DNA from 4 places in the Metabacillus sp. 113a genome. Region 4 is predicted to be linked to each of the others. Evidence: riboswitches for the same ligand, from Rfam matches in the RefSeq annotation. Region 4 holds a riboswitch; each other region holds the start of a gene.
The links. A riboswitch is a leader RNA that binds a small molecule or an ion and turns the genes downstream of it on or off. The one in region 4 is predicted to bind S-adenosylmethionine.

Region 1: it holds a riboswitch for S-adenosylmethionine, as region 4 does, so the genes downstream of both, mtnK (S-methyl-5-thioribose kinase) here and ACQCVE_RS17890 (methionine biosynthesis PLP-dependent protein) in region 4, are expected to answer to the same signal.
Region 2: it holds a riboswitch for S-adenosylmethionine, as region 4 does, so the genes downstream of both, ACQCVE_RS11475 (bifunctional homocysteine S-methyltransferase/methylenetetrahydrofolate reductase) here and ACQCVE_RS17890 (methionine biosynthesis PLP-dependent protein) in region 4, are expected to answer to the same signal.
Region 3: it holds a riboswitch for S-adenosylmethionine, as region 4 does, so the genes downstream of both, metK (methionine adenosyltransferase) here and ACQCVE_RS17890 (methionine biosynthesis PLP-dependent protein) in region 4, are expected to answer to the same signal.

Annotation. Positions count from the first base shown of each region.
Region 1 covers NZ_JBNILJ010000005.1:90,725-92,926, reverse strand. Annotated here, with positions in the region: gene ACQCVE_RS10550 (pyridoxal phosphate-dependent aminotransferase) at 1-55, opposite strand, end outside; gene ACQCVE_RS10545 (carbon-nitrogen family hydrolase) at 157-960, shown strand; SAM riboswitch class I at 1,161-1,323, shown strand; gene mtnK (S-methyl-5-thioribose kinase) at 1,420-2,202, shown strand, end outside.
Region 2 covers NZ_JBNILJ010000006.1:55,495-57,696, reverse strand. Annotated here, with positions in the region: gene ACQCVE_RS11475 (bifunctional homocysteine S-methyltransferase/methylenetetrahydrofolate reductase) at 1-934, opposite strand, end outside; SAM riboswitch class I at 1,061-1,173, opposite strand; gene ACQCVE_RS11470 (YajQ family cyclic di-GMP-binding protein) at 1,424-1,915, opposite strand.
Region 3 covers NZ_JBNILJ010000003.1:327,994-330,195, reverse strand. Annotated here, with positions in the region: gene pckA (phosphoenolpyruvate carboxykinase (ATP)) at 1-132, opposite strand, end outside; SAM riboswitch class I at 697-825, shown strand; gene metK (methionine adenosyltransferase) at 1,034-2,202, shown strand, end outside.
Region 4 covers NZ_JBNILJ010000019.1:22,717-24,918, forward strand. Annotated here, with positions in the region: gene ACQCVE_RS17890 (methionine biosynthesis PLP-dependent protein) at 1-1,098, opposite strand, end outside; SAM riboswitch class I at 1,185-1,306, opposite strand; gene ACQCVE_RS17895 (esterase family protein) at 1,493-2,202, shown strand, end outside.

The DNA of each region.
Region 1 (2,202 bases), on a different contig from region 4:
CGAAAAATTGCTCAGGAAGCCGTCTTAGTAAGCGGGATGGTTCAAAATATGTCATTCTATTCCACCTTCTCGAAAAATTCTTGAAATGATAGTCACAAATCATATAGTGTTAATACAGAAAAGTAAAGAAAATTCTGATTGAAAGCGGGGGTCAAAGTGAAACAGTCAATTGCGTGCATCCAATTTGATATCGCATTCGGCAATCCGGAAGAAAATAAAAAAAGAGCGGCAGCTGCGATCAGGGAAGCCGTTAAAGTCAATCCGCCGGACATTCTTGTATTACCCGAATTATGGAACACTGGATACGATTTGACAAGACTGGATGAGATTGCGGACCCGGCAGGAAGGGACTCGAAGGCTTTTCTTTCGGCCTTGGCTAGAGAGCACCATGTCCACCTGGTGGCAGGGTCCATTGCCAAAAAGTCCGGTAAAGAGATAACAAATACAATGCTCATTTTCAGCAGGAGCGGAGAGCTGGTACATGAATACAGCAAAATTCATTTATTTAAACTGATGGATGAACACCATTATTTGACAGGCGGCAAAAGCAGCGGACTTTTTTCTCTGGATGGAATCCAATGCGCAGGCTTTATATGCTACGATATCCGCTTCCCTGAATGGATGCGGGATCATGCAGCCCATGGAGCAGAAGTATTGTTCGTCGCCGCTGAATGGCCCCTCCTCCGCCTTAACCACTGGCGGGCGCTCCTCATAGCAAGAGCCATTGAGAATCAGGCCTTTGTCGTTGCCTGCAACAGATGCGGGTCCGACCCCAAAAATAAATTTGCCGGACATTCTATAATCATTGATCCATGGGGATCAGTTTTGGCCGAGGCGGGGCAAGGAGCAGAAACACTCCGCGCTGAATTGGATTTCGCAGAAATTGCTGAAATCAGAAGACAGATTCCCGTATTTCAGGACCGCCGGCCTGAATTGTACCAATCGTTCTTTAAAAGCTGACCTCCCTATTTAATTTTTTATATATAAGGGTTAAATCACTCAGCCTGAAGCTTATGAATGGTTTTATCAGATTCTTTCTGATGCCGGGCCTTTAAAACATACTAAAAAAAGATTGACAGACTTATTGTGGAGCTGGTAAGATTTTCATCAATGATTGATTGCAAAACAATTAAAACATTCAAAAAAATCTAACACATATACTCTTATCGAGAGTTGGGAGAGGGAATTGGCCCGTTGACCCCAACAGCAACCGACCGTAATTCCATTGCGAAATGGGGCGCAGCAAGAAGCGCCGGAGCAAGACGCTCCAAAAGGCACGGTGCTAAATCCGTCAGAAGCTTTATGCTTTCTGGGAGATAAGAGGTGCGGAGACAGCCTCTTCAAGCCTCTTTCTCAAAACGAAAGAGGCTTTTTGTATTTGCACTTATCTAAAAAACGGCTTTTCAGGAGGCGAAAAAATTGGGTATACCACATTCAGCATTTTATGAACCGTTAACGGAAGCCGCCGCTGCGGCACTCGCGGTCAGGCTGGGCCTCGTTCCAGACACGATTCTTCACTGCAGGGAAATTGGCGATGGGAATTTGAACCTTGTTTTCAGAGTACATGATCCAAAATCAGGCAAAGGGGTGATTGTTAAGCAGGCTCTTCCATACGCAAAGGTAATCGGTGAATCATGGCCGCTTACCCTTGACCGGGCACGCATTGAAAGCAGCGCCCTCGTTAAGCATGCAGAGCTTGCACCAGGGCTTGTCCCGGAGGTCTATTACACCGACCAGCCCCTAGCCGTAACTGTAATGGAAGACCTGTCACACTTACAAATTGCCAGGCAGGCATTGATCGAAGGAAAACAGCTCCCGCATCTCGCTCAGCACATTGGAGAATTTATGGCCAGGACGCTCTTTTATACGAGCGATTTCGCCCTTGAGCCTCATGTGAAAAAACAGCTTGTTAAACAATTTACGAATCCTGACCTTTGTAAAATTACAGAGGACTTTGTGTTCACCGATCCATTCTTCGATCATGATTCAAATGACTTTGAACCGGAGCTCCGGAAAGCGGCGGAAGAGATCTGGGCAGACACCCATTTAAAACTGGAAGCTGCCAAGCTTAAAAAGAAATTTTTAACGCAGGCGGATGCCTTAGTGCATGGAGACCTCCACACAGGAAGCATTTTTGCAGGAGAAACAGAAACGAAAGTCATTGATCCTGAATTTGCGTTCTTCGGCCCGATCGGCTTTGAT
Region 2 (2,202 bases), on a different contig from region 4:
GGAGCGGAGGGTATTCCGGCTCTGGACTCTCCTGCACGATGATTGTTTTCCGGGCCTTCACTGATTTTTCGCTGATCGGATCGAGACCTCTCAAGGCATCCGCCATGGCTTTCACATGCTTGGGCGTTGTCCCGCAGCAGCCGCCGATCAGGCGGGCACCCTGGCTTCGGAACGCAAGGGCACTGTCACCAAAATAGTTTTCGTCCGATTCATAAATAAGGCGTCCTTCCTCTACAGAAGGAAGACTGCCGTTCGGGTATACCGAAAGAAACGCATGCTTTGGAAGGGGAACCTCCTCAAGAGATTCAAGCATATGGTAAGGACCGAGCCGGCAATTAAGTCCGACCACATCCGCACCAAGCTCTTCAAGCTGTTTTAAGCCGTCTGCAAGCGAAGTTCCATCCTGCAGAACTCCCGTTTCATGAAGTGAAACATTCGCGGTAACCGGTTTATTGGTTTCTTTTCTTGCAATCTCAAGAACCGCCTTCAGCTCCTCCAAATCATAAAACGTCTCAAGCAAAAGCCCGTCTATGTCTTCATTCAGGAGAACGTAAAGCTGCTCACGGAAGCTGCGCTTCAGCTCCTCCAGAGTGTGTGAGCTTTTCTTGAAGGCGCGGACCCCGCCCATCGTTGCGAGCACATAGGCCTGACTGCCGGCAGCCTGTCTCGCAAGTTTGACCGCCTGTGAATTGATTGTCCGGATATCATCCTCCAGACCATATCGGGATAGCTTGATATGATTTCCTCCGTATGTGTTCGTCTGGATGACGCGTGCCCCGGCTTTTATATAGGCTTCATGGATTCCCCGGATCTGATCGGGACTTGATCTATTCAGTTCTTCAAAGCACCGGTCAATCCCATGGGAGTACAAAAGGGTTCCCATCGCACCATCTGCTACTAAAATCTGATTTTGCAAATCATCTAGAAATCCCATGCGGGAATCCCCCTCCTCTTGAAAAATAAGTTTCGTTAGCTGTCTTTAGCGGAAATAGTCATTTGAATCCAGCAGAATGAAAAATAAAAAGCCTTCTGCAGAAGAAGGCTTTGACATTCGGACTTCTTCTTATCTTCCAAGCAGGCAGCTCAGCTGGATTTAGCACCTTGGCACGCAATCTTGCATGACCGGTTGCTGAAGCGTCATCGGGCCAGTCCCTCGGCTTCTCTTGATAAGAACGATATTCATTTAAAAATCGATTACTCCCAATTTACCTAATTTTTCGAAAATATTCAAGGGGTTAGCCTAACATTTTTCCTGCAAAAAGAAGTGAAAGGAGAAAACGGATGAGACAGACTCCGTCAGCCCCTTTAGGCACTCGAAAAATAAAAGAATGGTTCATTGCGGGGGATGTTTTGTCTGCTTCTTCTAATCTGTGCTGCATTTGGATAACAAAAAGACCGCGTTTACAGCGGTCCCGTCCTTTGATTATCTGTAATTAATAAACTGTACATCAATTGGGAGCTCCGCTTGCCGGATGGCAGCAATCACTTGCTGGAGGTCATCGCGGTTCTTTCCTGTGACACGGACCTGGTCATCCTGCACCTGGGATTTTACTTTTAATCCGGAATTTTTGATGATGTTATTGATGCGTTTAGCGTTTTCTTTATCGATTCCCTGAACCAGCTTGCCGCGCTGGCGCACAGTACCCCCGGATGCTCCCTCGACTTTGCCGTACTGAATATTTTTTACAGGAACCTCACGGCGGATTAGTTTGCTGATGAGGACGTCCTTAAGCTGTTCCAGTTTGTAGTCATCATCTGAAATCAGGACAAGTTCTTCTTTTTCAAGCTTGATGTCACTTTTGCTTCCTTTAAAATCGTAGCGGTTTTGAATTTCTTTAAGTGCAACCGCTATAGCATTTTGAACCTCAGGCATTTCGACTTTGGATACAATATCGAATGAATTTTCCTTTGACATGCCGATTCCTCCCATGTTTTCTTAATCCCATCTAAAAGGCCATCTGCCTTTATAACAGGCTCTGTCAAGCTGAATCCCTCTTCAGCATGAATCTTTTTTGGGAGGGTAGAACCTGTCCTGCGCCAGCCTGCTGATTCAGGCAAGAAAGATGAACCCGGCCAAAAACTTGGAAGAGGGGGAGCGTTTCCCATTCGGGGAGAAAATCTCCGCTGATGGAAGTTTCACTTTATGAATTGATTATAGTAGAATTAGACATGCCATACAACATGTACAAGGTACGGAAAGGA
Region 3 (2,202 bases), on a different contig from region 4:
ACCGGTTGATGTTAAAACGGCTTCGTTCCTTGACAGAATTTTTTCAACTAGCTGCGGTACTGATAAGTTTAATGAAACATTTTCCCCTTCAAGTAAAAGCGAAAGCTCGTTTGTTGCGGCAAGTGAATTCATCCCCATACCTTCCTTTGCTCGTAATAAAGTCATTTCTATAATTAGTATAACACATTTAAGGTAATAGTCTATACTAATTAATGTATTTTACGCTCCACCTTACGAAATGCCAGTGCTCAGCTGAAAAATGAATGTTTAGCGGAGCTGGCTGAACTTGTATGGTCATGAAAAAATAGATTAAGGAACCGCTCGAAACCGTGCCGTCCCCGCCCGTAAACAAGATGAAGCTGATTGCAGCGTCCGTAAATCCGGCGGAGCGCTTCGACAAGGGCATTTACCCGCTTAAAGCCTGTACCGCCAGCCGGGTATTGAATGCGTTTGCAAAAATATGCCGAAATCCAGTCAAGCTGTTGGACGGAGGTTCGCGGGCCGGCATCCGCAGCCAGTCCTCCCGGATAAGGCGGGAAATGGCTCTCAATTCCATACCATGTCCAGCTCTACCAACATTATACCTCTGTTTTAAGGGAGAGCGCATACAAAAATGCTTTTTCGTTCAAAAACATCCTTTCAGTTTTTGTTGACATTTACGGGAAAATTGAGGTATTATATGTCCTTGAACGGATTCTCTTATCCCGAGCTGGCGGAGGGACAGGCCCTATGAAGCCCAGCAACCTGCAAGGTCGGAAGACTTCGGTTTTCTCTCATGCAAAGGTGCTAACCTGACGCAAGGCTGTAGTCCTTGAGCGATAAGAGTGAAAGGCTGAATAATAACTCCTTTCCTCTATTAAGAAGGAAGGGTTTTTTTATGCAGTCTGGAATCTTTTTCCGATTTTATAGGGAAAGATTCTTAACATAAAGCTAAAGATAAGAAAAGGGAACGAGTTCCGTCTCAAACAAAGAGGGGAAGTACATAACTGAACCTTGCCAATAGAACAGCCGAAAATTCAGAGGAGGAATTACATTGTCAGTTAAACGCCATCTATTCACTTCAGAATCCGTAACGGAGGGACACCCGGATAAAATTTGTGACCAAATCTCCGATTCAATCCTGGATGCGATTCTTGCTAACGATCCGAATGCACGTGTTGCCTGCGAAACATCCGTAACAACCGGTCTTGTCCTGGTTGCTGGAGAAATTACAACTTCAACTTACGTCGATATTCCGAAAATTGTCCGTGAAACAGTTAAAGATATCGGCTATACACGGGCCAAGTATGGTTTTGATGCTGAAACGTGTGCAGTGCTTACATCCATTGATGAGCAGTCTGCAGATATTGCAATGGGTGTCGATCAGGCACTTGAAGCCCGTGAAGGAACCATGACAGATGAGGAAATTGATGCAATTGGTGCTGGGGACCAGGGTTTGATGTTCGGATTTGCGTGCAATGAGACAAAAGAACTTATGCCTCTTCCAATCTCTCTTGCACATAAGCTTTCCCGCCGATTGGCAGAAGTGCGTAAGGAAGAAATTCTGCCTTACCTTCGCCCGGATGGAAAGACGCAAGTAACAGTTGAGTATGACGAGAACGATAAACCGGTTCGCGTTGATACCATTGTTATTTCCACCCAGCATCACCCGGAAATTTCTTTGGAGCAGATTCAGCGCAACCTGAAAGAGCATGTGATTAAGCCGGTGGTTCCTGCTGAACTTATCGATGAAAACACCAAATACTTCATAAATCCGACAGGCCGTTTTGTTATTGGCGGACCTCAAGGTGATGCTGGTTTGACTGGACGTAAAATCATTGTTGATACGTATGGCGGTTATGCACGCCACGGCGGCGGTGCGTTTTCCGGTAAGGACGCGACGAAGGTTGACCGCTCTGCTGCTTATGCTGCCCGTTATGTGGCTAAAAACATTGTAGCAGCAGGCCTTGCAGAGAAATGTGAAGTCCAGCTTGCCTATGCGATCGGTGTTGCCCAGCCTGTGTCCATTTCGATCAATACATTCAGCACAGGCAAAGCAAGTGAAGAAGCTCTAGTTGACGCAGTGCGCCAAAACTTTGATCTTCGGCCGGCAGGGATTATCAAAATGCTTGATCTTCGCCGTCCAATCTACAAACAAACTGCAGCTTACGGCCACTTTGGACGTACAGATGTAGAACTGCCTTGGGAGCAGACAGACAAAGC
Region 4 (2,202 bases):
CTTAACAGCCTCGAATGCCTGCTTCAAATCCGCTTTGATATCTTCTGCGTGCTCTATTCCCACCGAGAAGCGCAGAAGCCGGTTACAGACACCGTTTGCCGTACGTATTTCTTCTGGTATATCCATATGCGTCTGGGTAGCCGGATACGTCATCAAACTTTCAACCCCGCCAAGACTCTCTGCAAACGTGATGATGTTCAAATTTTTCAAAAAGGGGTTGATCCACTCCTCTTTAGCGATTCGAAAGGAAAGCATGCCCCCTCTTCCCGGATAAAGGACATCCGTTACCTCTGGACTTTCCTCTAAAAATTTCGCCACTTCTGCAGCATTGAGCTCGTGCTGCCTCATTCTTAATGCCAGCGTTTTCAACCCCCTGATCAGGAGCCAGGAATCAAAAGGGGATAAAACGGCTCCGATTGCATTATGGTGGGACGCAAGCTCCCTGCAGAGCTCTTCGCCTTTCGCTGCCACAATTCCGGCGAGCAGGTCGTTATGCCCTCCCAAGTACTTGGTTGCGCTGTGAATGACAATATCTGCTCCGCTTTTCAGCGGCTGCTGGATGACCGGTGTATAAAAAGTGTTATCGACAATCAGCAGCAGTCCATGCTTTTTTGCCATTTGTGCGACCGCTGCTATATCCGCTTCCTGCATAAGCGGATTCGTTGGCGTTTCTAGAAAAATCGCTTTTGTATTTGGGAGGATTCTCGCTTCAGTATGCTCCAGGTTTGTAAATGAATCATATTGAAACGTTAATCCATATTTGCGCCATTCCTGCTCAAAAAGCCGGTACGTTCCGCCATAGATGTCCGACGAAACGATTAAATCATCACCTGTTTTAAACAAAGCCATAATCGTCTGAATCGCCCCCATCCCGGAGCTGAAAGCAAAGCCCTGATCTGCTCCTTCAAGCTCCGCAACAGCATGCTCAGCGATTGCTCTCGTCGGGTTGCCCGTCCGTATGTAATCAAAGCCCGTCGACTCTCCAATTCCTGCATGGCGATAGGCTGTCGTTAAGTAAATCGGAGGATTGACGGCGCCTGTCGCCTGTTCACTGCGGTTGCCTATTTGAGCCAGGATCGTTTCTGTATGTTTTGTCATATTATCCCCTCATTTCTTTTAATAAAAGAATACAAAAAAGCCTTCTCCTGAAATAAGAAGAAGGCTTGTCGCTTAAACATTTCTTCCTCTTATCTCCCAAGCTCCGAGTTGCTTGCTGGATTTAGCACCTTGGTACGCAGTCACGTTCGCGTGTCTACCGGTTGCTGAGGTTTCGCAGGGCCAGTCCCTCCACCTCTCTGGATAAGAATAAATCGTCGGAAATATATGAATTTTTTATAACCTTACCGTATATCTATGATTTTTTCAAGCTTTTCATTCATTCTTTTCTGCTCTTTTGAAAACGGCATTTTTTCCAGAATCGTGATAAAATAAGTGGAAGCGAATTCAAAAGTGAATTTTTAGCTTGTATTACATTCATCTGGAGGACTTACAAGTGGAGAAGCAAACTGGAATCGTTAAAGAATCTTCTTTTTTTTCAGAGGCATTAGATGAAGAGCTGACAGTACTCACCTACCTGCCCAAAAGCTTTTCACCGCTCTATAAATACAGCGTCCTGATTGCCCAGGACGGTCAGGATTACTTCAGGCTTGGGCGGATTGCCCGCCAATATGAATCACTTCTGGAAACCGGAAACGCTGAAAATTTAATTATCGTGGGAATTCCTTATAAAAACGTTAAGGACCGGAGAGAGAAATACCATCCTGAAGGGGCGAAGTTTGCTGCCTACAAGCGTTTTCTCGCTCATGAACTGGTTCCCTTTCTGGACCGGGAATTTCCGACCTATCAGGTGGGTCAGGGCCGTGCCCTGATCGGTGATTCGCTTGCAGCTACGATCGGATTCATGACAGCTCTCGATTATCCGAGCATTTTTGGCAAAATCATTATGCAGTCTCCTTATGTTGATGCACAGGTGCTTGAGGCCGTTTCGTCCTTTACATCAGGACCGGAAATGACGATTTACCATCAGGTCGGCATAAGAGAAACTGAAGTAAAAACCACTGCCGGAGAGGTGCAGAATTTTATCGAACCGAATCGTGAATTGCAAAAAGCGATCGAAAAAAAAGGATTTCCTTACACATATGAAGAATTTGATGGAGACCACACATGGACTCATTGGCAGCCTTTGCTTCCTGATGCGCTGAA